Regions from separate parts of the Streptomyces sp. NPDC090045 genome, predicted to be linked through region 2. Evidence: predicted binding sites of a transcription regulator. Region 2 holds the regulator's gene; each other region holds the start of a gene.
The links. The regulator HrcA, encoded in region 2, represses chaperone genes, less so after heat shock. The targets are predictions, from matches to a motif close to TTNGCACTCNGNNNNNCNGAGTGCNAA.

Region 1 (9,583 bases), on a different contig from region 2:
GCGCGGCGCACGACCGCGACACCGGTGGCCTCGTCGCCCGACAGGCCGAGGTTGCCCTCGAGGACCTTGACGGCGTGGACGAGCGCGGAGCCACCGCCGGAGACGATGCCCTCCTCGACCGCGGCGCGGGTCGCCGAGATGGCGTCCTCGAGACGGTGCTTCTTCTCCTTGAGCTCCACCTCGGTGGCGGCGCCGACCTTGATGACGCAGACGCCGCCGGCGAGCTTCGCCAGGCGCTCCTGCAGCTTCTCGCGGTCCCAGTCCGAGTCGGTGGACTCGATCTCGGCCTTGATCTGGTTGACGCGGCCGAGGACCTCTTCGTGGCTGCCGCCACCGTCGACGATGGTGGTGTCGTCCTTGGAGATGGTCACGCGGCGGGCGGAGCCCAGTACGTCCAGACCGGCCTGGTCGAGCTTGAGGCCGACCTCCTCGGCGATGACGGTGGCACCGGTGAGGGTGGCCATGTCCTGCAGCATCGCCTTGCGGCGGTCACCGAAGCCGGGGGCCTTGACGGCGACCGCGTTGAAGGTGCCGCGGATCTTGTTGACGACGAGGGTGGAGAGGGCCTCGCCCTCGACGTCCTCGGCGATGATCAGCAGCGGGCGGGAGCCGCCGGCCTGGATGACCTTCTCCAGCAGCGGCAGGAGGTCCTGGATCGAGGAGATCTTGCCCTGGTTGATCAGGATGTACGGGTCGTCGAGGACGGCCTCCATACGCTCCTGGTCGGAGACCATGTACGGCGAGAGGTAGCCCTTGTCGAAGGCCATGCCCTCGGTGAACTCCAGCTCCAGGCCGAAGGTGTTGGACTCCTCGACGGTGATGACACCGTCCTTGCCGACCTTGTCCATCGCCTCGGCGATGAGCTCGCCGACCTGCTGGTCCTGCGCGGAGAGCGCGGCCACGGCGGCGATGTCGGACTTGTCCTCGATCGGGCGGGCGGTCGCGAGGAGCTCCTCGGACACGGCCTTGACCGCGGCGTCGATGCCCTTCTTCAGGGCGGCCGGGGACGCACCCGCGGCGACGTTGCGCAGCCCCTCGCGGACCAGCGCCTGGGCCAGCACGGTGGCGGTGGTGGTGCCGTCACCCGCGATGTCGTTGGTCTTGGTCGCCACCTCCTTCACGAGCTGCGCGCCCAGGTTCTCGTACGGGTCGTCCAGCTCGACCTCGCGGGCGATGGTGACACCGTCGTTGGTGATGGTGGGGGCGCCGAACTTCTTGTCGATGACGACGTTGCGGCCCTTGGGGCCGATCGTCACCTTGACCGTGTCGGCAAGCTTGTTGACGCCGCGCTCGAGGGCGCGACGGGCGTCCTCGTCGAACTTCAGGATCTTCGCCATGGGAGCGGTTCAGCCCTCTCGAAAACTCGGGTTTAACGAGCTGCGCCCCTCGCCGCCCGGCAATCAGCGGGGTGACCAGGGGCGCAACTCAAAGCAGTACTGATGAAGAGAATTACTTCTCGACGATCGCGAGCACGTCGCGAGCCGAGAGGACGAGGTACTCCTCGCCGCTGTACTTCACTTCGGTGCCGCCGTACTTGCTGTAGAGCACGATGTCGCCGACGGTGACGTCCAGCGGGAGACGCTGGCCGTCCTCGAAGCGACCCGGGCCCACCGCGAGGACGACGCCCTCCTGGGGCTTCTCCTTCGCGGTGTCCGGGATGACCAGGCCGGAGGCCGTGGTCTGCTCGGCGTCGAGCGGCTGGACCACAATGCGGTCCTCAAGCGGCTTGATGGCAACCTTGGAGCTGGCGGTCGTCACGATCCGACCTCCCCCTTCGGAGATCCGGGGTTAACTGTCTGAGGTGGCGACCAGGTCGATCCGTCGTCGCGGGTGCCGGATCTGCCTGTCGCTGTGTTGGCACTCACCAGGGGCGAGTGCCAGGTGCGAGACTATTCCGGCGATTAGCACTCGGTCAAGCGGAGTGCCAATTCCCGACGGCCGGGCGTTGCGCGGACGGGGCCCGGAACCGCGAAAACCAGGGCGCACGAACGTTCGGAATCACTACTCTCCACCGCATGACCAGGACAAACTCAGGGGTGCGGTGGGTGCACGCCGTGCCGATCGCCGTCGGGCTCGCCGTCGGGATCTGGATGTTCCACGCAGCCCTGCCACGGCTCATCACCCAGCTGACGGGGGTGGACGGCAGGTTCGGCGCGGAACGGTGCGTGTGGGGTGAGCCGGATTCCGACGGAGACCGCACGATGACGTGCCGGGGGTCGTTCACCGCCGCCGACGGATCGTTCACCCTGACGGGGATCCGGATCGACGGCGTCTTCGACGAGCGGCCGCAGGCGCCGGTGGCCGCCCGCGTCAGCGGGCCCGATGCCGACCGGGCCGTACAGATGAGCATCCTGACCTCCCTGGCACCCATGGGCCTGGGCCTGACCGCCTTCGCCTTCCCGGCCTGGGCCCTGACGGCAGCCACCCGCGACACCCTGACCCGGCGCCGGTCCCCTGCGGGGCGCTCGGCGGTCTGACGCCTCTCCCCTGCGGGGGCTCGGCGGTGTTCGGTCGGACCGTGGAGCGGGGACACCCGGAGGGTCCCCGCAGGACGAGCGCGCAACCCGGGCCACACAGCCGGACCGCGCCCGCAGGGACACGGCACCCCCACCCGGGAGGGAAAGGGCGATATGTGACGCTTGCTCCGTGCGCATCCTCGTGGTCGAAGACGAAGAGGGCCTCGCCGAGTCCCTGCGGCGCGGCCTGTCCGCCGACGGACACCTGGTCGAGGTCGCGCACGACGGCCACCGCGGCCTTGACCTCGCCCTCGCGGGCGGCCCGTACGACGTCGTCCTGCTCGACCTGATGCTCCCCGGCCTGAGCGGCTACGAGATCTGCGCCCGCCTGCGCGCCCACGGCGACACCACCCCGGTCCTGATGCTCACCGCCCGGGACGGCGAGTACGACGAGGCCGAGGGGCTGGACTGCGGCGCCGACGACTACCTCACCAAGCCGTTCTCCTTCGTGGTGCTTGCCGCCAGGATCCGGGCGCTGGCCCGCCGCGCCGGCGCCCCCGACCGCAGCTGCCTCCTCCAGGCCGGCGACCTCGTCCTGGACCCGCAGGGCCGCCGCTGCCGCCGCGGCGGCCGGGACATCGAGCTCACCGCCCGCGAACTCGGCGTGCTCGCCTGCCTGATGGAGCAGCCCGGCCGGGCCGTCGCCAAGCAGGACATCCTCGACGAGGTCTGGGACACCCCGCACGGCATCGACCCGAACATCGTCGAGGTGTACGTCTCCTCGCTGCGCAAGAAGATCGACGCGCCCTTCGGCCGCCGCTCGATCCGCACCGTCCACGGCACCGGCTACCGGATGGCCCCCGACGGTGGCTAGAACCACCGTCCGCGCCCGCACCGCCGCGGCCGCCGCCCTCGCGATGACCGCCGTCCTCGCCGCCGGCGGGCTGTGGCTGCACGCCCTGCTGCGCGCCAACCTCCTCGACAACACCACCGGCCGCACCGAGCTCGCCGCCCGCAAGGTCGCCGCCCAGCTCGACGGCCGGACCCTGCCGCCCGGCGGACGGCTGCCCGCGCCCGAGAGCGGGGTGGACCTGGTCCTCGTACGGGACGCGGCCGGCCGGACCGTCGCCACCAGCGGCGACCCGAGGCACGGCCCGGACCTCCACGAGCTCGACGGCGCGCCGCGCCCCGGGCCCGGGGAGGACTCCCGGTCGGCGGTCCTGCCGCCCGCGCACCCCGGCGCGGAACGGCGCGCGGTCGTCGTGGTCGAGGCGCCGGGGGCGCACACCGTGTACGCGATGACCGTGCTCGGCGACGTCGACGACGCGACCCGGGCCGTCGAGATCGGGCTGCTCGCGGGCGCGCCCCCGCTGATCGGCTTCGCGGCGGCCCTGGCCTGGTGGGTGACCGGCCACGCGCTGCGCCCGGTGAGCGCGATCCGGACCGAGCTGGCGGCGGTCTCCGGGAGCGAGCTGGACCGGCGGGTTCCGGACCCGGGCGGGGCCGACGAGATCGCGCAGCTGGCCCGGACCGTGAACGACACCCTCGACCGGCTGGAGCGCTCCGACGCCCGGCAGCGGCAGTTCACCGCGGACGCCTCCCACGAGCTGCGCAACCCGCTGGCCGCCGTACGGTCCCGGCTGGAGGTGGCGCTGGCCATGGACCGCCCCGACCGGGAGTCGGTCGCGGCCGCGCTGGCCGACACCGAGCGGCTCCAGCGGATCGCGGCGGACCTGCTGCTGCTGGCCCGCCTCGACGGCGGGCCGGCGCCCCGGCCCGAGCCGGTGGACCTGGCACTGCTGGCCGCGGAGGACGTGGCGCGCCGGGGCGGCTCCCGGGTCGCGGTACGGGTGGACGCGCGGGCGCCCGTACCGGCGTCCGGGGATCCGACGCGGCTGGAGCGGGCGCTGGCCAACCTGGTGGACAACGCCCTGCGGTACGCCCGCGCGGAGGTCGTCGTACGGGCGGGTGCGCAGGACGGCTGGGCGGTGCTGGAGGTCACGGACGACGGGCCGGGCATACCGGAGGCGGACCGGGACCGGGTGTTCGAGCGGTTCTCCCCCAGCTACCGCTGGGAGGGGCCCCCAGGGCTGGCCGCGGACCGGGGCCGGGCCAGCGGCGGCACCGGGCTGGGCCTGGCCATCGCCCGGGAGATCGCGCGGGCGCACGGGGGCGACGTACGCGCGCTGCCGGCGCCCGCCGGGGGCGCGCGGCTGGTGCTGCGGATCCGGTAGCGCTCCGCGGGCGCCCTCAGGATTCCTTCAGCGGACCTCCGTCAGCATCGACAGGCATGAGCGCGCACCGGAGGAAGCCGACGACCCGATCCCGCCACCGCCCGTCCCGCCGTCGGCGGATCGGGCGCACCCTGCTCCTCACCGGCTGTGCGCTGGCCGTCATGGCGGGCGGCGGCGCCTGGTACGCGTACCGGGACCTCGCCGCCGGCATCGGCAGCTCCAAGGCCCTCGAAGGCGCCGGGAAGTCGGCGTTCGGCGACACCAACATCCTGCTCATGGGGCTGGACAGCCGCCGGGACCAGAACGGCGACAAGCTGCCGGAGGAGGTCCTCGACGCACTGCACGCCGGCAGCTCGGACATCGGCGGCTACAACGCGAACACCCTGATCCTGCTGCACGTGCCCGGGGACGGCAGCCGGGCGAAGGCCTTCTCCGTGCCCCGCGACGACTTCGTCGCCATACTCCCCCAGCTACCGCCGGGGGGACCCCCAGCCCACGGCAAGGACAAGATCAAGAAGGCGTACGGGCTGGCGAAGGAGAAGCGGCAGGAGCAGCTCGCCGCGCAGGGGGTCAAGGACGGCCGGCGGCTGGAGCGGGAGGGCCGGGAGGCGGGGCGCAGGGCGCAGATCGAGACGGTGCGGAACTTCCTGGGCGTCCCGATCGATCACTTCGCCGAGCTGAACCTGGCCGGTTTCTACCACCTCGCCGACGCGGGCGGCGTACCGGTGTGCCTGAACAAGGCGGTGAAGGACAAGTACTCCGGCGCCGATTTCCCGGCGGGTCCGCAGACGCTCGACGGCCGGCAGTCCCTGGCCTTCGTGCGCCAGCGGCACGGCCTCGACGGGGGCGACCTGGACCGGACGAAGCGGCAGCAGGCCTTCCTCGCGGGCGCGACGAAGAAGCTCAACTCGGCCGGGACCTTCACCGACCCGATGAAGCTGATCAAGCTGATCGACGCCGCGAAGAAGGACGTGGTGACGGACGAGGGCTGGGACCTGCTGTCGTTCGTGAAGCAGGCCAAGAACCTGTCCGGGGGGAAGGTGCAGTTCACGACGCTCCCCATCGAAGGCTTCGGAAGGAACCATGGGGAGGACATCAACGTCGTAGATGATATGAAGATAAAGCGCCTCATTGCAGAGCAGATCGGACCCAAGGCTTCCGTAAGCCCCGGCGCACCGTCTTCACCTCCGTCTTCACCTCCGTCTTCACCTCCGTCTTCACCTCCGTCCTCGCCGGAGGCGGTACCCCCGTCGCCCTCCCCGTCCACCCCCAAGGACGGTGGCGGCATCCCGTGCGTGGACTGAAGCCCCTGACCTCGGCGGGCGCCCGCCGCCGCACCGAGGCGCTGCTCCTGGCCTTCGTCGTCGCCATCGCGGTCTTCGGCCACACCGCCGCGGGCCTCGCCATGAACGACGAGCTGCCGCCCAACCTCGCCGGCTTCACCATCAGCATGACCCTGCTGTCACTGGTCGGGCACCTGGGCGTGCGCCGTTTCGCGGCCTACGCGGATCCGTTGGTCTTCCCGCTCGCCATGCTGCTGACCGGCCTGGGGCTCGTACTGATCCACCGGCTCGACCAGGGCTACATCGAGCGGTGGAACTCGGATGCCAACGCCCCGGGCCAGCTCCTGTGGACGGTGGTCGGTGTCGCCGCCTGCATCGCGGTGCTGGCGCTGCTGCGCGACCACCGGCTGCTCCAGCGGTTCATCTACATCACGATGGCGGTCGCGCTGGTGCTGCTGATCGCGCCGGCGTTCTTCGGCGCGGACACGTACGGCGCCAAGCGGTGGATCATCCTCTTCGGCTTCTCGCTCCAGCCCGGCGAGTTCGTGAAGATCATGATCTCGATCTTCTTCGCCGGTTACCTGGTCATCCACCGCGACTCGCTGGCCCTGACGGGCCGCAAGTTCCTCGGCATGCGGCTGCCCCCGATGCGCCAGCTCGGACCCATCATCACGGTGTGGATCCTCTCGATGCTGGTGCTGGTCTTCGAGCGGGACCTGGGCACCTCGCTGATCTTCTTCGGCGTGTTCGTGGTGATGCTGTACGTCGCCACCGAGCGCACCAGCTGGATCGTCTGCGGCCTGGTCATGGCCTCGGCCGGCGCCTTCGTCGTCGGCTCTACGGAGCCGCACGTCAAGGCGCGCGTGGCGGCGTGGCTCAACCCGCTGTCGTACTACTGGGAGAACCGGCCGCCGGGGGTCACCTCGGACCAGTCGGCGCAGGCGCTGTTCAGCTTCGGCACGGGCGGCGTCTCCGGCACGGGCCTGGGCATGGGCCACCCCGAGCTGATCAAGTTCGCCGGCCGAAGCGACTTCATCCTCACGACGGTGGGCGAGGAGCTCGGCCTGGCCGGGGTCATGGCCGTGCTGATCCTCTACGCACTCCTCGTGCAGCGGGGGCTGCGGATGGCGCTCGGCGCCCGCGACCCCTTCGGCAAGCTGCTGGCGGTCGGCCTGGCCGCGGCGCTGGCCCTGCAGGTCTTCGTGGTCGCGGGCGGCGTGACGGGCCTGATCCCCCTGACCGGAAAGGCGCTGCCCTTCCTGGCCAAGGGCGGCTCGTCCCTCCTGGCCAACTGGATCATGATCGCCCTGCTCCTGCGCATCAGCGACAGCGCGGAACGCCAGCGCGAGGCCGACACCCGCGGTCCGGTGGAGACCACGATCACCCCGGTGGTGCGGGTGGAGAGCGGGGCCCCCGGCTACAGGTAGTCCTCCAGGCGGCCTATGCGGAAGCCCTGTTCCTGGATCCGCTGGAGCATCCGCGTCGTCATCTGGGTCTCGCTCGCGCCCTTGAGCTCTGCCGGGCCGCGGAAGTGGGCCAGGATGATGTCGCCCGGGCGGAGGGCGGAGCCCTCGGCGTACTGGAAGTTGTTGATCTGCATCGACACCCGCCACAGGACCAGGGACGAGACACCGCACTCCGAGGCGGCCCGGAGGGTGTCGTCGTTGTAGTTGCCGAAGGGCGGGCGGAAGAGCGGCGGGCGGGTGCCGAAGCGCTTCTCCAGGCGCTCCTGCTGGCCGCATATCTCCTTCTTCTGCCCCTCGAAGGGCAGGGTCCGGAGGTTCGGGTGCGAGAGCGTGTGGTTGTTGATCGTGCTCGCCGAGCCGTTGTCGCGGAGCTTCTCGAAGTGCCCGTAGTCCGAGGCGGCCACGCTGTCCGTGAGGAACATGCTGATCGGCAGCTTGAGGTCGGCCGCCATCTTCAGGAACTCGGGGTCCTTCTCCGCGCCGTCGTCGAAGGTCAGGAAGACCGTCTTCTCCCCGGCCGGGACGGGTATTCGGTCGACCACCGGGACCTTGCCCGGGGCCGCCTTGGGTATCTGCGGCTTCTGGGCGGGCTTCGGCGCGAAGGAGAGGGGGGCGGTCAGGCCCCACTTCTTGTACGCCTCGTCAGAGGCGCTGCCCGACGCACTCCCCGAGGGCGAGGGCGCGGCGGGCGAGGACGCCGCGTCCGAGGTCCGGGTCTTCTGGCCCAGCCGTCCGGTGGAGTCGGCGCTGTCCCCGCACCCCGTCAGGGACAGCGCGAGCGCGCCGGCCGCCAGCGTTCCGGCTACCAACCGGCGCGCGTGCTTCACAGATAGTCCTCCAGGCGAGCCACGGCGTAACCCTTGTCCGTGACGGTCTTCATGACATGACGGATCATGTCAGGCATCGTGCCCTTCCAGTCCTCCTTGCCGCGGAAGTGCGTGAGGATGATGTCACCGGGGTGCAGGTCCCGGTCCCACTCGCGGTAGTCCATGCGGTTCGTGAACGCCTCGGCGTTCCACAGCGGGACGGCCTTGATGCCGCAGGACTTCGCCGCGCGCAGCGTGTCCTGGTTGTAGTTGCCGTACGGCGGCCGGAAGAGGGTCGGCCGCTTGCCGAACTGCTTCTGGATGGTGTCCTGCTGACCGCAGATCTCCTCGCGCTGCTGCTCGTACGACAGGCCCGGCATGTAGCGGTGGTTGAGCGTGTGGTTGTTGAGCGTGACGCCCGCGGCCTGCATCTGCTTGAAGTACGGGTAGTTGTCCCGCACGACGTAGTCGCTGAGGAAGGCCGTGTACGGGATCTTCAGCTCCTGCATCATCTTCAGGAACTCGGGGTCCTTCTCCGAGCCGTCGTCGATCGTCAGGAAGACGACCTTGTCCTCGGTCGGGACGGTGGTGAAGACATGGGGGTACTCCTCCTGGTCCTCCACCTCGAAGCCGTCCCGCGTGGTGATCTCGGGCTTCTCCTTCGGCGCGGGCGGGGCGGTGAGCGGGGTCTTGCGCAGGCCCCACTTCTTCGCCGCGACGACGCGCGCCTGCTGGGCCGCCTTGGCCTTCTCGGCGGCGCTGAGCGCGCCCGCGGCGCCCGCCTCGGCGGCCTTGGCGGCCTTCTCCTTCGCGGCCTTGTCCGGCCCGGAGTCCCCGGATCCGCAGGCCGTTCCGAGGGCGGCGACGAGCAGGGCTGCGACGGCCACCCCGAACCGGCCGCGCGGACCTGCCGCGTACCGGTGACCCTGTTGCGACTTATTTCCCTTTTGTCGTACTAGCTGCATAGCAGCGCATCCTGGCACCCGACACACGGGCTCCCCGGAAGACACCGCGAACGCGGTCCCACCTTCCTTCGACTGGCCCACACCTCCCGGGTCCGGCCCGTCGCCGACAATGGACCCGTGACCCCCGAAGACTTCGCCGCCCTCCTCACCCCCGAGGGCCGCGCCCTCCTCGACTCGCTCCGCGACTACGACCCCGCCCAGGAGCTGGCCGTGGCCACCCGGCTGCGCCGCGAGCACCCCGCGGGGCTGGTGTCCGCCGCGCTCGGGCAGGCCCGGCTGCGGCAGCGCGCGGTGGCGAAGTTCGGCGCCGAGGACGCCTTCCGGATGTACTTCACGCCCGGCGGCGGCGAGATGGCCACCCGAGCGTCCGTGG
Region 2 (9,583 bases):
CGAACACCGGGGCGGTCATGACGCACTCCTCATCTGCATTGCCTTCAACGTGCTCTGTGCCTCGGCCAGTTCGGCCGCCAGCACCTCCACCAGCTCCCCCGCCGGCAGCGCCCGGGCCAGCCGGTGCCCCTGGCCCGCCCACAGGGCCATGCCCTGCGCGTCCCCGGCCGCGGCGGCCGCCCTGCGCAACCCCGAGGTCAGGTGGTGGACCTGCGGGTAGGCGGCCGGGGCGTACGGCCCGTGCTCCCGCATGAACCGGTTCACCAGCCCCCGCGCCGGCCGCCCGGAGAACGCCCGGGTCAGCTCGGTCCGGACGAACAGCGGATCGGTCAGCGCCTTCTTGTGCACGGGGTCCGCCCCCGACTCGGGGCAGGCCAGGAAGGCCGTCCCGAGCTGCGCCGCCTCGGCGCCCGCCGCCAGCAGCGCCGCGATCTGCGAGCCGCGCATGAGGCCGCCCGCCGCGATGATCGGGAGGGCCACGGCCTCCCGCACCTGGGCCACCAGCGCGAGCAGCCCCACGGCCGCCGTGCCGTCGGCCTGGGGGTCGTCGCGGTGGGTGCCCTGGTGGCCGCCCGCCTCGACGCCCTGGACGCACACGGCGTCGGCGCCCGCCTGCTGGGCGGTCCGGGCCTCCTCGACGGAGGTCGCCGTGACGACCGTGTACGTACCGGCCTTGCGCAGGGCGGCGAGGGCCGCGGAGGAGGGACAGCCGAAGGTGAACGAGACGACCGGCACCGGGTCTTCGAGGAGGATGGCGAGCTTGGCGTCGTAGCCGTCGTCGCTGGTGCCGATGATGTCCTCCTCGGCGAGCGAGATCGCGTACCAGCTCGCCTCACCGGCCAGCTGCCCCCGGTACGCCTCCACGGCGGCCGGATCCACGAAACCGGTCTGCGGCAGGAAGAGGTTGACGCCGAAACGGCGCCGGGTGAGGGCCCGCACCTGCTTGATCTCCTGGTACATCCCGTCGGCGGTCTTGTACCCGCCGGCCAGGAAGCCCAGCCCGCCCGCCTCGCACACGGCGGCGACGAGGGGCGGACAGGAGGCGCCGCCCGCCATGGGAGCCTGCACGATCGGGTAGGGGGAGAGACCGTTCGGTGCGGAGGACATGGACTGCATCGTGCCACGTCCCGCGCATGGGGCCGAATCATCGCATTCGCCTGGCATAGTCCGCTTCCGGCCCCGGTCACGGGCCCCCGCCGGACCCATGCGAAGAGCCCGGCAGGGAATCCCCTGGCCGGGCTCTCGGCGGTGTCCGCCGGTCGCTCAGCGACCGTTGAACGCGTCCTTCAGGCGGCTGAACAGCCCCTGCTGACCTGGCGCGAACTGGCCCATCGGCCGCTCCTCGCCGCGCAGCTTCGCCAGCTGGCGCAGCAGGTCCTCCTGCTGGGCGTCCAGCTTGCCCGGGGTGGTGACCTCGACGTGGACGATCAGGTCGCCGCGCCCGCCGCCGCGCAGGTGGGTGACGCCGCGCCCGTGCAGCGGGATCGCCTGCCCGGAGCCGGTGCCGGGCCGGATGTCGATCTCCTCCAGGCCGTCCAGCGTCTCCAGCGGGCACTTGGTGCCCAGTGCGGCCGCCGTCATCGGGATCGTCACCGTGCAGTGCAGGTCGTCCCCGCGCCGCTGGAACGTCGGGTGCGCCAGCTCGTGGATCTCCACGTACAGGTCGCCGGCGGGGCCGCCGCCGGGGCCGACCTCGCCCTCGCCCGCGAGCTGGATCCGGGTGCCGTTCTCGACACCGGCCGGGATCTTGACCGTGAGGCTGCGGCGGGAGCGGACCCGTCCGTCGCCCGCGCACTCGGGGCACGGGGTCGGGACCACGGTACCGAAGCCCTGGCACTGCGGGCAGGGCCGCGAGGTCATGACCTGGCCGAGGAAGGACCGGGTGACCTGCGAGACCTCACCGCGGCCACGGCACATGTCACACGTCTGCGCGGCGGTGCCGGGAGCGGCACCCTCGCCGGAGCAGGTGGTGCACACGACGGCCGTGTCGACCTGGATGTCCTTGGTCGTCCCGAAGGCCGCCTCGTCCAGCTCCAGGTCCAGGCGGATCATGGCGTCCTGGCCGCGCCGGGTCCGCGAGCGCGGGCCGCGCTGCTGACTCTGGCCGAAGAAGGCGTCCATGATGTCGGAGAAGTTGCCGAAGCCACCGGCCCCGAAGCCGCCCGCGCCACCGCCGCCGCCCGAGGAGGACAGCGGGTCGCCGCCGAGGTCGTAGACCTGCTTCTTCTGCGGGTCCGAGAGGACCTCGTAGGCGGCGTTGATCTCCTTGAAACGCTCTTGCGTCTTGGGATCGGGGTTCACATCCGGGTGCAGCTCGCGCGCGAGCCGACGGAATGCCTTCTTGATCTCGTCCTGCGATGCGTCGCGGCGCACGCCGAGAACGGCGTAGTAGTCCGTGGCCACTTACGACTCCGCCAGGATCTGTCCGACGTAACGTGCCACTGCGCGTACCGCTCCCATCGTTCCGGGGTAGTCCATGCGGGTCGGTCCGACCACGCCGAGTTTGGCGACTGCTTCGCCGCCCGAACCGTAACCGACGGAGACGACGGACGTGGAGTTCAGTCCCTCGTAGGCATTCTCATGCCCGATCCGTACGGCCATTCCCGACTCGTTGGCCTCGCCGAGCAGCTTGAGGAGCACGACCTGCTCCTCCAGCGCCTCGAGCACCGGCCTGATCGTCAGGGGAAAATCGTGTCCGAAGCGGGTGAGATTGGCGGTGCCGCCGATCATCAGCCGCTCTTCGGCTTCCTCGACCAGGGTTTCGAGGAGGGTGGAGAGCACGGTGGAGACGGTGCCCCGGTCCTCGGCCTCGAAGGATTCGGGCAGGTCCTGGACGAGCGGGGGCACATCGGTGAAGCGCCGTCCGACGACCCGGCTGTTGAGCCGGGCCCGCAGGTCGGCGAGCGAGGCCTCGCTGAAGGGGCTCGGGCAGTCGACGAGCCGCTGCTCGACCCGCCCGGTGTCCGTGATCAGTACGAGCATCAGGCGCGCGGGAGCCAGCGAGAGCAGCTCCACGTGCCGGACGGTCGAACGGGTCAGGCTCGGGTACTGGACGACCGCGACCTGCCGGGTGAGCTGCGCGAGCAGCCGCACCGTGCGGCCGACGACGTCGTCGAGGTCGACGGCGCCGTCGAGGAAGTTCTGGATGGCCCGGCGCTCGGGCGTCGACAGCGGTTTGACCCCCGCCAGCTTGTCGACGAAGAGGCGGTAGCCCTTGTCGGTGGGGATCCGGCCGGCGCTGGTGTGGGGCTGGGCGATGTAGCCCTCGTCCTCCAGCACGGCCATGTCGTTGCGCACGGTCGCGGGCGAGACGCCGAGCCGGTGCCGCTCGGTGAGCGCCTTGGAGCCGACCGGCTCCTCCGTCCCGACGTAGTCCTGGACGATGGCGCGCAGCACTTCGAGTCTGCGTTCGCTGAGCATCGCGCGCACACCTCCAGCTGTGGTCCGTTGCCGTGTTCTGCCGTGTTGGTTGGCACTCTGATCGTTCGAGTGCCAGAGATCCCCCGCTCAGTGTACGGCCGGGCGGTAAGCCCCTGGCAAGGGAGGCCCGCCAGGGTAGCGTCGCCGCATGGACGTGCGTTGGGAAGAGGAAGGCTGGGAACGGCTGACCGGACGGGCCGGCCGGCGACGGCTGCCGGTGTGGGACTGCACCGTGGGGCTGGTGGTGGGGGACGAGTCGGTGCTCCTGATCGACCCCGGTTCGTGTGTCCGGGAGGGCGCTCAGGTGCGGGCGGAGGCGGAGCGGCTGACGGGCCGGCGCGTGACCCATATCGCATTCACGCACGGCCATTTCGATCATGTCCTGGGCGTCGCGGCCTTCTCCGGGGCCGAGGTGTTCGGGGCGGTCGGACTGGACGCGCTGCTGTCGACGGGCCGCGAGGAGCTGCGCGAGGACGCGGTGCGGCACGGCCTGGCGGAAGCGGAGGCGGCCGAGGCGGTGGACCTGCTGGTGCCGCCGAAGCACCTGGTGTCGGGCGAGTGGACGCTGGAACTGGGCGGGCTGCAGGTGCTGCTGGCCAATGTGGGGCCCGGCCACACCGGACACGACCTGGCCGTCTTCGTGCCGGGCGGGCGCGAGACGGTGTTCTGCGGGGACCTGGTCGAGGAGTCGGGCGAACCGTCGGCGGGTCCGGACGCGGCGCCCCGGCAGTGGCCCGCCGCCCTGGACCGGCTGCTGGCGCTCGGCGGGGACGACGCACTGTACGTGCCGGGTCACGGAGCGGTGGTCACGGCGGCCTTCGTCCGTGCGCAACGCGCCACACTGGCAGCCCGTTTCGGCGTGTCGGAGACATGACGCGGGCGGCTCTCCTACTGTCGGCCGGATGCGCGAGTACTCCCCCGACCTGACCCCGCAGTGGAAGCGCCCCAAGGCAGTGCCGGAGGTGGCGGCCGAGCCCGATCTGGTGGTCGAGGTGGCGGGTACGGACTTCTGCGGCGCGGTGGTGGCCTGCGAGGCGGGCACGGTGACCCTGGAGGACCGCTTCGGCAAGCGGCGGGTGTTCCCGATGGAGCCGCGGGGCTTCCTGCTGGAGGGCGCGGTGGTCACCCTGGTCCGCCCTTCGCGGGCCCCTGCCACGCCCTCCCGTACGGCCTCGGGCTCGATCGCCGTCCCGGGGGCCCGGGCCCGGGTGGCGCGGGCGGGGCGCATCTACGTGGAGGGCCGCCACGACGCGGAACTGGTCGAGAAGGTCTGGGGTGACGACCTGCGCATCGAGGGCGTGGTGGTGGAGTACCTGGAGGGCATCGACGACCTCCCGGCCGTCGTGGCCGACTTCGCCCCGGCCCCGGACGCCCGCCTCGGCATCCTGGTCGACCACCTCGTCCCGGGCTCGAAGGAGTCCCGTATCGCGGCCGCGGTGACCTCGCCGGACGTCCTGATCGTGGGCCACCCGTACATCGACGTCTGGCAGGCGGTGAAGCCGTCCGCCCTGGGCATCCCCGCGTGGCCGGTGGTCCCGCGCGGCCAGGACTGGAAGACGGGCGTCTGCCGGGCCCTGGGCTGGCCGGAGAACACGGGCGCCGCCTGGCAGCACATCCTGTCCCGGGTGACGTCCTACAAGGACCTGGAGCCGACGCTGCTGGGCCGCGTGGAGGAACTGATCGACTTCGTCACGGCACCGGTTTGAGCTACGGCAGGGTGCCGAACTCCGTGGTGTCGAGCGTGACACCGAGGACGTCGAGCGGGACCGGTTCACCGAACTTGCTGGTCCGCTCGGTCCGGTAGTCGGCTTCCTCTCCGGCGCCGAAGGGTTCGGTGAGCACCACGCACTTGGCCTTGAAGGGGTCGATGATCAAATAGGTGGGGATGCCGCCCGCCGCGTAGATGGAGCGCTTCGTCACGTAGTCGCGCAGCTTGCTGGTCTTGGAGACGACCTCGACCACCATCGCCAGAGCCGAAGCGGGCACCAACCGGCCCGACTCGGGCGCTGCCTCGCTCGGCAGGACCACGAGGTCCGGCTGCGGCTCGGACGACTCCGCCGGAATGTCCACGTCCTGCGTCTGGAGCGGGTACCAGCGTCCCACGGGGATCTGCCGCTGGACGAACAGGACGATCAGGTTGTGGACCACGTCGGGCCCCGCCATCATCACGATTTCCCCCCTGAGGAGCTCAACCTTGACCCCCTCGGGAGCCTCGAAGCTCTCGAAGTACTCGGTCATCCGGCGATCGTCCACAGCGGTCATCTCCGTGCCCTCCACTTCTGCCGCCGGGTATGCGACAGAAGGCTACGAACAGGCTAGGCCGCGCCTGCCCTCATTCGCAGCGGTTCACTCCGTGGAGTGATCAGTCGACCAGGTCGCGGACCACCGCGTCGGCCAGGAGCCGCCCGCGCAGGGTCAGGACGGCCCGCCCGGCCTCGTACGGCCCCGCGTCCAGCAGGCCGTCTGCGAGGGCCTTGCGGGAGGCGGCCAGCCCGGCCGGGGCGAGCAGCGACAGCGGGACGCCGTCCACGAGGCGCAGCTCCAGCAGGATCCGCTCCACCCGCCGGTCCTCCTCCGACAGGAGCTCCCGCCCCGCGCCCGGGGAGCGTCCCTCCGCCAGCGCGGCGGCGTACGCTCCCGGGTGCTTCACGTTCCACCACCGGACCCCGCCCACGTGGGAGTGCGCGCCCGGCCCCGCGCCCCACCAGTCGGCGCCGCGCCAGTACAGCTCGTTGTGCAGGCAGCGCCCGGCTTCCGAGGTGGCCCAGTTCGAGACCTCGTACCAGGAGTAGCCGGCCCCGGCCATGACCTCGTCCGCGATCAGGTACCGGTCGGCGTGCACGTCGTCGTCCGTCATCGGGACCTCGCCCCGGCGGATCCGGCGGGCCAGCTGCGTGCCCTCCTCCACGATCAGCGCGTAGGCGCTGATGTGGTCCGGGCCGGCGCCGAGCGCGGCGGCCAGGGAGGCCCGCCAGTCCTCGTCGGACTCCCCCGGGGTGCCGTAGATCAGGTCGAGGTTGACGTGCTCGAAGCCCGCCGCCCGCGCCTCCGCGACGCACGCCTCCGGGCGGCCCGGGGTGTGGGTGCGGTCCAGCACCTTCAGGACGTGCTGCTTCGCGCTCTGCATGCCGAAGGAGATCCGGTTGAAGCCCCCGGCGCGCAGCTCGGCCAGGTACTCCGGGTTCACGGACTCCGGGTTGGCCTCGGTGGTGATCTCCGCGTCCTCGGCCAGGCCGAACTCGTCCCGGATCGCCGCGAGCATCCGTACGAGGTCCCCGGCGGGCAGCAGCGTGGGCGTGCCGCCGCCCACGAACACCGTCCGGACGGCCCGCGGGTCGTCCCCGAGGACCTTCCGCGCGAGGCGGACCTCGTCGATCAGGGTGTCGGCGTAGTTCTCCCGGGAGGCGAGCACGCCTCCGGTGCCCCGCAGCTCGGTGGCCGTGTAGGTGTTGAAGTCGCAGTACCCGCAGCGCGTGGCGCAGTAGGGGACGTGCAGGTAGAACCCGAGCGGCCGCTCCCCCGCGCCCTCCAGGGCATGCGACGGCAGCGAGCCGTCTTCGGGCATGGGTTCACCATCGGGCAGTGCGGAAGGCATACCCCCATCATCCCGCACCCCGCCCATGGTCAGCCCCGCCCGGCACCACTCCAGCCCCGCCGGCGTTTGAGGCGCGGGGTCTGGGGCGGAGCCCCGGGAGGCCGGCCCGCAGGGAGGCACGTCACCGCAGGCCCCCGGGGCGGGAGGCCAAAGGCCCGGCCCCGCCCCGCCGAGCCCGCGGCAGGCGTCACGCCTCGCGCGACCCCTCGTACATCTCCTCGATCAGGTGCTTGAACTCACGCTCGACCACCGGCCGCTTCAGCTTCAGGCTGGGCGTCAGGTCCCCGTGCTCGACGTCGAGGTCACGCGGCAGCAGCCGGAACTTCTTGATCGTCTGCCAGCGCTGGAGGCCCTCGTTCAGGGTCTGTACGTACGTCTCGATCAGGCGCTCGGTCTCCGGCGCGGCCAGGACCTGTCCGTACGTCTTGCCCTCCAGCCCGTTGTCGGCCGCCCAGGTGAGGATCGACGGCTCGTCGAGGGCGATCAGGGCCGAGCAGAAGTTCCGGTCGGCGCCGTGCACGACGATGGTCGACACGTACGGGCAGATCGCCTTGAACTGGCCCTCGATCTCCGCCGGGGCGACGTACTTGCCGCCCGAGGTCTTGATCAGGTCCTTCTTGCGGTCGGTGATGCGCAGGTAGCCGTCGGCCGACAGCTCGCCGATGTCGCCCGTGTGCAGCCAGCCGTCGGACTCCAGGACCTCGGCGGTCTTCTCCGGCTGCTGGTGGTAGCCCTGCATGATGCCGGGGCCGCGCAGCAGGACCTCGCCGTCGTCGGCGATGCGGACCTCGGTGCCGGGGAGCGGCTTGCCGACGGTGCCGGTGCGGTAGGCCTCGCCCGGGTTGACGAAGGAGGCCGCGCTGGACTCCGTCAGGCCGTAGCCCTCCAGGATGTGGATGCCGGCGCCGGAGAAGAAGTAGCCGATCTCGGGTGCCAGCGCGGAGGCGCCGGAGACGGCGGCGCGCAGGTTGCCGCCGAAGGCCTCGCGGAGCTTGGAGTAGACGAGCGCGTCGGCGATCTTGTGCTTGGTGGTGAGGCCGAAGGGGGCGCTCGCCTGACCGGTGCGGCGGAAGTTGTCCTGGGTGACCTTCGCGTACTCGCGGGCGACGCCGACCGACCACTGGAAGATCTTGTACTTGGCGCCGCCGGCGGCGCGGGCCTTGGCGGCCACGCCGTTGTAGACCTTCTCGAAGATGCGCGGAACGGCGGCCATGTAGGTGGGCTGCACGATCGGCAGGTTGTCGATGATCTTGTCGATCCGGCCGTCGACGGCGGTCACGTGGCCGGCCTCGATCTGCCCGGAGGTCAGCACCTTGCCGAAGACGTGCGCCAGCGGCAGCCACAGGTACTGGACGTCCTCCCGGCCGATCAGGCCGGTGGCGACCATGGCCTTGGCCATGTACGACCAGTTGTCGTGCGGCAGCCGCACGCCCTTGGGGCGGCCGGTGGTGCCGGAGGTGTAGATGAGGGTGGCGAGCTGGTCGGAGGTGATGGCCGAGACCCGCTCCTTGACCGCCTCGGGGTGCTTGACCAGGTACTCCTTGCCGCGCGCCTCCAGATCGGCGAGCGAGAGCACCCAGCCCTCGGGGTCGCCGTCGGCCGCGACCGCGTCCGCGGCGTCCAGGACCACGACGTGCGCCAGCTTCGGCAGGTCGGCGCGGCGCTCGCGCGCCTTCGCCAGCTGCTTGGCGTCCTCGGCGATGAGCACCCGGCTCTCGGAGTCCGCGAGGATGAAGGCCGACTCGTCCGCGTTGGTGCTGGGGTAGACGGTGGTCACCGCGCCGCCCGCGCACATCACGCCGAGGTCGGAGAGGATCCACTCGACCCGGGTGTTGGAGGCGAGCGCGACGCGCTCCTCCGTCTGCAGGCCGAGGGCGATCAGCCCGGCGGCGATGGCGAAGACCCGCTCGGCCGCCTGGCCCCAGCTGAGCGACTTCCAGTCGTCGGCGCCCTGGCCGCCGGCAGCGGGCACCGGGAACCGGTAGGCCTCCGCGTTCGGCGTCGCTGCGACGCGCTCAAGGAAGAGCACCGCCACGGTGGGCGGGCGGTTCTCGAGATAGGCCTGTGTGTCGCTCACGACATCCTCCGGACCGATCCACGCGGTAGTGCGTGGGCGTGGGGCGCTTGGGGGCGCTGGGGACTGGCGGGTTTGAGACGTACCAGCTAGTGACTGGCGAGTAACCATCGAGCAGTGATCAGACTAAAGCCCGTCCGGCGCCTGCGTAAGAGCTCGCGAGCGGCCGGTTCATAACGAAACAGGCCCCCACGCCGGTGCGTGGGGGCCTGGTTCCGTCGAGTGGCGGGGCGGCTCTACTTCTTCTTGCCGCCGGACTCGTCGCTGGACAGCACGGCGATGAAGGCCTCCTGCGGGACCTCCACGGAGCCGACCATCTTCATCCGCTTCTTGCCTTCCTTCTGCTTCTCCAGCAGCTTCCGCTTACGGGAGATGTCACCGCCGTAGCACTTGGCGAGCACGTCCTTGCGGATGGCGCGGATGGTCTCGCGGGCGATGACGCGGGAGCCGATCGCGGCCTGGATCGGCACCTCGAAGGCCTGCCGCGGGATGAG
Region 3 (9,583 bases), on a different contig from region 2:
CGGCTGTACCCGGTCGGCAAGAAGTCCTGGGCGGACGTCAGCGAGGACATCAAGCAGAACATCGGCAAGAGCGTCCAGCCGGGCGGACAGCCGGCGAAGGTCCTGGAGGACATCGCCACGACGGCACGGGCCTCGGACCCGCACTGACGCGGCGAGGCGCCGCCCTCCGGCAGAGCGGGCACGGCTCTGTCGGAGGGCGGCGTTAATCTGGCCGTATGACGGACGACGGGCAGCTGACGGCCACGGAGGCCGCGGTGCTCGCCTACGAGGGACGCACCTGGCCCGGGCCCGGAGCCAAGGAACGGGCGATACGGGAAGGACTGGGGATGACCCCGGTCCGCTACTACCAGCTGCTCAACGCACTGATGGACGACCCGCGGGCGCTGGCCCACGCACCGGGCACGGTCAACCGGCTGCGGCGGATCCGCGAGGCCCAGCGGGCCCGGCGATAGCCCCCCGCCCGTGCCATAGCCGTGGCCGGGCCGGGCCGTTAGGGTCGTCCGTATGGGGAGCCATCCGCACGACTTGCCGATGCCCGTCACCGCAGCCGGACGCGAGGGACTCGAAGCCCTGCTCCGCGCACCCCGCCGGTCCGTGGTCGCCCTGGACTTCGACGGCACCCTCGCCGACATCGTCCCGGACCCGGACCAGGCCAGAGCCCACCCGGGAGCCGTCCCGGCCCTCTCCGCGCTCGCCCCCGAGGTCGCCTCGGTCGCCGTGATCACCGGGCGGCCGGCGGGCGTCGCCGTCCGCTACGGGGGCTTCGCCGGCGTCCCCGGACTGGAACACCTCGTCGTCCTCGGCCACTACGGCGCGGAGCGCTGGGACGCGGTCACCGGGATCGTGCACGCCCCGGCCGAGCACCCCGGGGTGGCGGCGGTACGGGCCGAGCTGCCGGGGTTCCTGGACTCCATCGGGGCCTGGCGGGGCACCTGGATCGAGGAGAAGGGCCGGGCGCTGGCCGTGCACACCCGGCGGGCCGCGGATCCCGCGGCGGCCTTCGCGGCCCTGCGCGAGCCCCTGGCGGAGCTGGCGGCGCGGCACGGGCTGATGGTCGAGCCGGGCCGGGCGGTCCTGGAGCTCCGGCCCCCGGGCATGGACAAGGGCGTCGCCCTGACGGAGTTCCTGGCGGAGCGGGACGCGGAGGCGGTGCTGTACGCGGGCGACGACCTGGGGGACCTGGCGGCGTACTCGGCGGTCGAAAAGCGCCGGGCCGACGGCCTCCCGGGCCTCCTGCTGTGCAGCGGCTCGGCCGAAGTCCCCGAACTGGCCTCCCGAGCCGACCTAGTCCTCTCCGGCCCCGCCGAGGTGGTCACCTTCCTGACCGCTTTGGCCAAGGCCGCCCGAAGCTGAAATACCGGGGCTCCGCCCCGAACCCCGGTCCTCAAACGCCGGACGGGCTGAAAGATCGCCTCAAACGCCGGCCAAAATCCAGCCCCTCCGGCGTTTGAGGAGCGGGGTCTGGGGCGGAGCCCCAGCAGCGGCGCGGGCGCCGAACACTTGGCTTTCGCCCGCGGCGCCGTTGCGGGGGCCAGCCCCCGGACCCCCGCGCCTCAAACGCCGGCGAGGCTAAAAGACCGGGGCTCCGCCCCGAACCCCGCGCCTCAAACGCCGGCGGGGCTGGATTTGGCCGGCGTCAGCCTGCGACTTCCCCCCCCGGAGGGCGAGGAAGGGCGCTCCGCGCAAAATCCAGCCGGGTTGGCTCAGGGGAGCAGGTCGGTGAGTTGGGCTGCGAACCAGGCGGCCGGGGGGAGGGCCGTGGCGGCGGCGGCCAGGCGCTTCGTGCGCTCCGCACGCTCGGCGTCCGGCATGGACAGCGCCGCGTGCAACGCCTCCGCCGTCGCCGACACGTCGTACGGGTTCACCGTCAGCGCGTCCGCCCGGAGCTCCTCGTACGCCCCCGCCCCGGTGGACAGCACCAGCGCGCACCCCGCCTCCGACACCACCGGGATCTCCTTCGCGACCAGGTTCATCCCGTCCCGCACCGGGTTCACCAGCGCCACGTCCGCCATCCGGTACACCGCCAGCGACCGCGCGAAGTCGTCCTGCACCGACACCAGCACCGGCTGCCAGTCCGCCGTCCCGAACTCCTCGTTGATCTCCGCCGCCAGCTCCCGCACCGACTCCGTGTACGCCCGGTACACCGCCAGGTCCTGCCGGGACGGGTACGCCGACGCCAGGTGGACGACCCGGCCGCGCCACTCCGGGTGGACCGTCAGCAGCTCCCGGTACGCCAGCAGCCCCCGCAGGATGTTCTTCGACAGCTCGGTCCGGTCCACCCGGGCGATCGTCTTGCGATCGCCGACCTCCGCCCGCAGCTGCGCCAGCTTCTCGTCCACCTCCGGCCGGTGCGCCAGCGCCCGCAGTTCGTCCGCGTCCACCCCGAGGGGGTACGCGGTCACCTCGGTGAACCGGCGCTTCGCGTAGCCCTGCCCGTCCGGGTCCGCCCGGCGGTGCCACACCCCGCGCTCCGGGTGCCCGGCCGGGAAGTACGCCTGCGCGATGCCGTCCAGGTCGTCCCTGTTCGCGCCGCCGGCGAAGTTGCCCGCCCACCGCGCCGTGTGGAAGCCCAGCCGGTCCGCGCCGAGCATCCCCCACACCAGCTGGCTCTGGATGTCGTCCGGGATCATGTTCATGAACTCCCACGAGGCCCACGGCGTGTGCGTGAAGTGCCCGATCCGCAGGTCCGGCCGCAGCGCCCGCAACTGACCGGGGACCAGCGCCAGGTGGTAGTCCTGCACCAGGACACGGGCCCCTTCCGCCGCCTCCTGGGCGAGGGCGCGCGCGAAGGCCTCGTTGTACGTGACGTACGCGGCCCACCGCCTCCGGAACTCCGCGTCGAAGACCGGCTCGCGCGGGACGTCGTAGAGGTGGTGGTGGGTGAACCAGAGCACGGAATTGGCGATGCCGTTGTAGGCGGCGTCGTACACCGTGGGATCGATGTCCAGCATCCGGACGCCCGGCTCGGTCACCCCCCGGCGGACCGCCTCCCGGTCCGCCTCCGACAGTGCCGCGCAGATCCACAGCGCGTTCGGCTGCTCCGCGAGCGCCGCGGAGAGCCCGGAGACGAGGCCGCCCCCGCCGCGCCGGGCCGTGAGGCCGCCTTCGGCATCGATCGAGTAGGAGAGGGGGCCGCGGTTGGCGGCGACGAGTACCTGAGAAGCCATGCGGCGAACCTAGCCCGGCCCGCACTCGCTCAAACTTTCCAGGCCGACGTCACGCCACGCGGCGCAGCGCGTACTCCTTGACGCCGAGCATCGGCGGCCGCTCCTCGGTGTCCACCGGGTACGTCCGCGGAACGAAGCCCTCCGGCCCCCGCTCGAACTGCGTCAGCTCCGGCCGTACGAGATGCCCGCGCGACAGCCGCAGCAGGGCGGTGCGGTAGATCGCCGCGGCCATCCGGCCGAGCGCCTGCCCGCCCTGGTGGCGGTGGACGCGTACGCCCACGTCCACCTGGGCGAGCGCGTCCAGCCCGACCGTGTGCAGCGCGTCGACCAGCAGGCCCAGCTCGACCCCGTACCCGACGGGGAACGGCAGCCGCTCCAGCAGGGAGCGGCGCACGGCGTACTCGCCGCCCAGCGGCTGGACGAAGCCGGCCAGCTGCGGCCAGTGCAGGTTGAGCAGGGGGCGGGCGACCAGTTCCGTGACCCGGCCGCCCTGGCCGGGGGCGTCGCCGAGCGGGCGGTCGTACATGGCCTTGACGAACTGCACGTCCGGTTCGGTCAGCAGCGGTCCGACGATCCCGGAGACGAAGGAGGAGGAGAAGTCCCGCAGGTCGGCGTCGACGAAGCAGACGATGTCCCCGCTGGTGGCCAGCAGCGAGCGCCACAGCACCTCGCCCTTGCCGGGCAGCGCCGGGATCCTCGGCAGGATCTCGTCGCGGTGCACCACGCGCGCTCCGGCCTTCGCCGCGACCTCCGCCGTACGGTCGGTCGAGCCCGAGTCGATCACGATCAGCTCGTCCACCAGGGGGAACGGCAGTCCCTCGATCAGCTCGCGCCGGATGACCTCGACGATCGCGCCGACCGTCGCCTCCTCGTCCAGCGCGGGCAGCACCACGCTGACCGTGGTCCCGGCCGCCCGTTTCCGGTCGAGCAGCTGGTCGAGCGGTCGGTCGGCGGCTGACCAGGAGCGGTCTGCCAGCCAGCGCTCCACCTCTTCCAGCACCCTCAGCACTCCCTGCTTGTCGGCGTTATCGGCCGTTATGAGATCCATCTCGCGGTTCGGACGGCTGTCTCAACCGCCCGGCCCTTCGGTTACAGTCTTGAACAACGCGAAGGACCACCGCATGCCGGGGGTCCCCGCGCACAAACGCACCGGCGCGCCACAGAGCGCGTGTGCCGGTGCCATACCGCTCATCCAGAGGGGCAGAGGGACACGGCCCGTTGAAGCCCCGGCAACCCTCCAGTCGGTTCTCGCGATCGCTCGTCAGCGACGTCAGCGAGGTCCCCGGCTAGGGAAGGTGCCAATTCCGTCTCATGGCGAAGCGCGCCATGGGGAAGATGAGGAGAAAGGGCCTCGCCATCATGGCTGCACAGACTGTCGCCACCTCTGTCGATCTCGGACCTGCCAACGGTCTTTCCTGTCGCGAGTGCGGTACCCGCTTCGAACTCGGCCCCATCTTCGCGTGCGCCGAGTGCTTCGGACCGCTGGAAGTCGCCTACGACCTCCCCACCGGTGACCCCGAGGCCCTGCGCGCCGCGATCGAGGCCGGCCCGAACAACATCTGGCGCTACGCCCCGCTGCTGCCCGTCCCCGCGGACGTGGCCTCCAAGCCGAGCCTGAACCCGGGCTTCACCAAGCTCGTGGACGCCGCCAACCTGGCCAAGGAGCTCGGCGTCACCGGCAAGCTCTACGTCAAGGACGACTCCGGCAACCCGACGCACTCCTTCAAGGACCGCGTCGTGGCCATCGCCGTCGAGGCCGCCCGCGCCTTCGGTTTCACCACCCTCTCCTGCTCCTCCACTGGCAACCTGGCCGGCGCCGTCGGCGCCGCGGCCGCCCGGGCCGGCTTCCGCTCCTGCGTGTTCATCCCGCACGACCTGGAGCAGGGCAAGGTCGTCATGGCCGGTGTGTACGGCGGCGACCTGGTCGGCATCGAGGGCAACTACGACGACGTCAACCGCTTCTGCTCCGAGCTCATCGGCGACCCGCTGGGCGAGGGCTGGGGCTTCGTCAACGTCAACCTGCGCCCGTACTACGGAGAGGGCTCCAAGACCCTCGCGTACGAGATCTGCGAGCAGCTCGGCTGGCAGCTGCCCGACCAGCTCGTGATCCCGATCGCGTCCGGCTCGCAGCTGACGAAGATCGACAAGGGTCTGCAGGAGCTGATCAAGCTCGGCCTCGTCGAGGACAAGCCGTACAAGATCTTCGGTGCCCAGGCCGAGGGCTGCTCCCCGGTGTCGACCGCCTTCAAGGCCGGTCACGACGTGGTCCGCCCGCAGAAGCCGAACACCATCGCCAAGTCCCTCGCGATCGGCAACCCGGCGGACGGCCCGTACGTCCTGGACATCGCCCGCCGCACCGGCGGCTTCGTCGAGGACGTGAACGACGAGCAGGTCGTCGAGGCCATCAAGATCCTCGCGCAGACCGAGGGCATCTTCGCCGAGACCGCGGGCGGCGTGACCGTCGGCGTGACGAAGAAGCTGATCGAGAACGGGCAGCTCGACCCGACGCTGACCACCGTCGTCCTCAACACCGGCGACGGCCTCAAGACCCTGGAGGCGGTGGCCGCGGAGAGCGGGCAGACCGCCACCATCCGCCCGAGCCTGGACGCGTTCCGCGCCGCCGGCCTGGCCTGACCACCTCCCCCTGCTCTACCGGAAAGGCAGTAGCGCCATGAGCGTCAACGTCCGCATCCCCACCATCCTGCGCACCTACACCGGCGGCCAGGCCGAGGTGCCCGCCGAGGGCGCGACCCTCGCCGAGGTCATCCAGTCCCTGGAGGCGAGCCACCCGGGCATCGCCGCGCGCGTCCTGGACGACCAGGGCAAGCTGCGCCGTTTCGTGAACGTCTACGTCAACGACGACGACGTGCGCTTCGAGGGCGGGCTGGAGGCGAAGACGCCGGACGGCGCCGGCGTCTCGATCATCCCGGCCGTCGCGGGCGGTTGCTGACCCTCTCGGCCCTCTCGGCCTCTTTGTCACCTGATAGGTGACACGCGCAAACCGAAATTGCCCCCTCCGCTAAAAGCGGAGGGGGCAATTCTGCTTGATTGGGCGCGGTAGAGTTGGGGAAGTCCCCTCCGCCGGACTTGCCCGCTGCATATGAACGGGTCGCGTGAGGGTCGACATCGGGTCAACATGCAAGTGCGGTATGGGGCTTTGGCGAGATATGTCGGGCCCGAGTTGCCCTGGAGTATGGCAAATTTTCACTCTATTTCAATGTTTTCCTGTGTCCAGAATTCTCGTCGGATTGACCTGTTGCAGACAGCACTCGCGCAGATACATTCAGCCTCGGTCGACGCGTTCCGACGCAAGTTCTGACCCGGGAACGCGAAGTGCGTTCCCGCGCAAGGGCCAGTAATAGGGGAGTTAGGCATGGCTCAGGGCACCGTCAAGTGGTTCAACGCGGAGAAGGGCTACGGCTTCATCGCGGTCGACGGTGGTGCGGATGTGTTCGTCCACTACAGCGCCATCCAGATGGACGGATACCGCACCCTTGAAGAGGGTCAGCGGGTCGAGTTCGAGATCTCGCAGGGCCAGAAGGGTCCGCAGGCGGACATGGTCAAGCTCGCGCTCGGCTAGTCCTGGAGCGATCGACCACCGACGCACAGTGTTCAACGAAGACCTGCACGACCACACGAGGGGCCCACATCCTGGACACGGGATGCGGGCCCCTCGTGTGTGTACCCGGGCTGTGCCCGGTAGTGGCGGGGCGTTCTCCCGACTCGCTTGCACTCGAGGGGGTCGAGTGCTAATCATTGGCGTTAGCACTCTCCCGGTGAGAGTGCTACTGAACGAGGACCGGGTCGGTGAGGCCCGCAGGGTCCGGCGGGAAGGAACCGCCGGGCACTCAGGCCGTCCGTCGCGGGCGCGGGCGCGGTCCGGAGCAATCCACCGCTGTCCGGGAGGACCACTTCAGATGGCCAAGATCATTGCGTTCAACGAGGAGGCCCGGCGCGGTCTCGAGCGAGGCATGAACCAGCTCGCCGACGCCGTCAAGGTCACCCTTGGCCCCAAGGGTCGCAACGTCGTCCTTGAGAAGAAGTGGGGCGCCCCCACGATCACCAACGATGGTGTCTCCATCGCCAAGGAGATCGAGCTCGAGGACCCGTACGAGAAGATCGGCGCCGAGCTGGTCAAGGAAGTCGCCAAGAAGACGGACGACGTCGCGGGCGACGGTACGACCACCGCCACCGTGCTGGCCCAGGCGCTCGTCCGCGAGGGCCTGCGCAACGTGGCCGCCGGTGCCAACCCGATGGCCCTCAAGCGTGGTATCGAGAAGGCCGTCGAGGCCGTCTCCGCCGCCCTGCTCGCCCAGGCCAAGGATGTCGAGACCAAGGAGCAGATCGCTTCCACGGCCTCCATCTCCGCCGCCGACACCCAGATCGGCGAGCTCATCGCCGAGGCCATGGACAAGGTCGGCAAGGAAGGCGTCATCACCGTCGAGGAGTCGCAGACCTTCGGTCTGGAGCTCGAGCTCACCGAGGGCATGCGCTTCGACAAGGGCTACATCTCGGCGTACTTCGCCACCGACATGGAGCGCATGGAGTCGTCCCTCGACGACCCGTACATCCTGATCGTCAACTCCAAGATCGGCTCGGTCAAGGACCTGCTGCCGCTCCTGGAGAAGGTCATGCAGTCCGGCAAGCCGCTGCTGATCATCGCCGAGGACGTCGAGGGCGAGGCGCTCTCCACCCTCGTCGTCAACAAGATCCGTGGCACCTTCAAGTCCGTCGCCGTCAAGGCCCCGGGCTTCGGTGACCGCCGCAAGGCCATGCTCGGTGACATCGCCATCCTCACGGGCGGCACGGTCATCTCCGAGGAGGTCGGCCTCAAGCTGGAGAACGCCGGTCTCGACCTGCTCGGCCGCGCCCGCAAGGTCGTCATCACCAAGGACGAGACCACCATCGTCGACGGTGCCGGTGACAGCGACCAGGTCGCCGGTCGCGTGAACCAGATCCGCGCCGAGATCGAGAACTCCGACTCGGACTACGACCGCGAGAAGCTCCAGGAGCGCCTCGCGAAGCTGGCCGGCGGCGTGGCCGTCATCAAGGCCGGTGCCGCGACCGAGGTCGAGCTCAAGGAGCGCAAGCACCGCATCGAGGACGCCGTTCGCAACGCGAAGGCGGCCGTCGAGGAGGGCATCGTCGCCGGTGGCGGCGTGGCCCTGCTGCAGGCCTCCGCGGTCTTCGAGAAGCTGGAGCTCGAGGGTGACGAGGCGACCGGCGCCAACGCCGTGAAGCTCGCCCTGGAGGCCCCGCTGAAGCAGATCGCCGTCAACGGTGGTCTCGAGGGTGGCGTCGTCGTCGAGAAGGTGCGCAACCTTCCGATCGGTCACGGCCTGAACGCCGCGACCGGCGAGTACGTCGACATGATCGCCGAGGGCATCATCGACCCGGCGAAGGTCACGCGCTCTGCCCTGCAGAACGCCGCGTCCATCGCCGCGCTGTTCCTCACCACCGAGGCCGTCATCGCCGACAAGCCCGAGAAGGCCGGCGCCGGCGCCCCGGGCGGCATGCCGGGCGGCGACATGGACTTCTGATCGACCCCTGGCTCCGGCCACCGGTTGATCGGCTGTTCTCGAACGAGGGCGGCACCCCCCACGGGGGGTGCCGCCCTCGGGCGTTCTCCCGGCCACCACCGGGCGGCGGGTAAAACCGCTGGCCGGGGTGGGGGTGGGCGTGTGAGCGTACGGCCATGGGCAACTCCGTCGCGTACCCCGTTCACCGCACCACCGATCCCGTCGAGGCGTATGCCAAGGCGCGGGTGCTGTGCGGGCTGCTGGCCCGGCGGTACCAGGAGGTGCGGGTGGGGGCCGAGCTGGGCACGGTGGCGGACGTGCGGCGGATGGCGGCGCTGCTGCCGGACGCGGGCTACGACTACACCGAGATGCGCACGCATCCGGAGACGGGCGAGTTCCTCTATTACGAGGGGGACGTGCGGACGGCGACCGACGCGGAGCTGGAGGCGGCGGTCCCCCTCGACTTCGTCTCCACGGAACTGCCGGCCGCGGTGGCCGAGGAGGAGTTCGTCCGCGCGGTGGGCGCCGGCCCCGCGTCCATCGGCTGGGAGGGCTGCTGGCCCGACGAGCCCGAGCTGGGCTCGTACGGCTCGCCCAAGTACGACGGGGTGCAGCTGGTTCTCAACAGTGACGAGTGCGAGTGGTCCCGGAAGGTCAGCGGGGTCCACACCGTCTACGTCCACGTCACCAAGTTCGGCGATCTGGGCCGCGCCGAGCGGCTCGCCGCCGCGATCGGCGGCAGCGTGCTGGGCGAGCCGGAGTCGGGTCTGTAGGCGATGGGGAGTTCGAGGGCCTACCCCGTGTTCCGGACCGACGACCTCGCCGAGGCGTACCGGCGGGCCCGCCTGCTGTGCGCGCGGATGAGGCCGCTCGATGCGGAGATGTGGCTGTGCGCGC

Region 1: groES (co-chaperone GroES) is a predicted target of HrcA. The motif match lies at 1,902-1,928, and genes of this name have one in related genera.
Region 3: groL (chaperonin GroEL) is a predicted target of HrcA. The motif match lies at 6,930-6,956, and genes of this name have one in related genera.

The regions. Positions count from the first base shown of each region.
Region 1 is NZ_JBIVFA010000002.1:335,387-344,969, reverse strand. Features, by position in the region: gene groL (chaperonin GroEL) at 1-1,337, opposite strand, end outside; gene groES (co-chaperone GroES) at 1,450-1,758, opposite strand; gene ACIPYQ_RS06605 (hypothetical protein) at 2,016-2,477, shown strand; gene ACIPYQ_RS06600 (response regulator transcription factor) at 2,647-3,330, shown strand; gene ACIPYQ_RS06595 (sensor histidine kinase) at 3,323-4,690, shown strand; gene ACIPYQ_RS06590 (LCP family protein) at 4,747-5,994, shown strand; gene ACIPYQ_RS06585 (FtsW/RodA/SpoVE family cell cycle protein) at 5,982-7,400, shown strand; gene ACIPYQ_RS06580 (polysaccharide deacetylase family protein) at 7,391-8,266, opposite strand; gene ACIPYQ_RS06575 (polysaccharide deacetylase family protein) at 8,263-9,132, opposite strand; gene ACIPYQ_RS06570 (methyltransferase domain-containing protein) at 9,328-9,583, shown strand, end outside.
Region 2 is NZ_JBIVFA010000001.1:456,045-465,627, reverse strand. Features, by position in the region: gene ACIPYQ_RS02085 (16S rRNA (uracil(1498)-N(3))-methyltransferase) at 1-19, opposite strand, end outside; gene ACIPYQ_RS02080 (nitronate monooxygenase) at 16-1,107, opposite strand; gene dnaJ (molecular chaperone DnaJ) at 1,264-2,403, opposite strand; gene hrcA (heat-inducible transcriptional repressor HrcA) at 2,404-3,420, opposite strand; gene ACIPYQ_RS02065 (MBL fold metallo-hydrolase) at 3,569-4,294, shown strand; gene ACIPYQ_RS02060 (DUF3097 domain-containing protein) at 4,323-5,126, shown strand; gene ACIPYQ_RS02055 (Uma2 family endonuclease) at 5,128-5,682, opposite strand; gene hemW (radical SAM family heme chaperone HemW) at 5,783-7,015, opposite strand; gene ACIPYQ_RS02045 (AMP-binding protein) at 7,203-9,092, opposite strand; gene lepA (translation elongation factor 4) at 9,326-9,583, opposite strand, start outside.
Region 3 is NZ_JBIVFA010000005.1:349,138-358,720, reverse strand. Features, by position in the region: gene ACIPYQ_RS17045 (extracellular solute-binding protein) at 1-147, shown strand, start outside; gene ACIPYQ_RS17040 (DUF3263 domain-containing protein) at 216-452, shown strand; gene otsB (trehalose-phosphatase) at 505-1,353, shown strand; gene ACIPYQ_RS17030 (trehalose-6-phosphate synthase) at 1,704-3,167, opposite strand; gene ACIPYQ_RS17025 (glucosyl-3-phosphoglycerate synthase) at 3,217-4,167, opposite strand; SAM riboswitch class I at 4,353-4,509, shown strand; gene thrC (threonine synthase) at 4,527-5,801, shown strand; gene ACIPYQ_RS17015 (MoaD/ThiS family protein) at 5,839-6,117, shown strand; gene ACIPYQ_RS17010 (cold-shock protein) at 6,541-6,747, shown strand; gene groL (chaperonin GroEL) at 7,085-8,707, shown strand; gene ACIPYQ_RS17000 (hypothetical protein) at 8,863-9,459, shown strand; gene ACIPYQ_RS16995 (hypothetical protein) at 9,487-9,583, shown strand, end outside.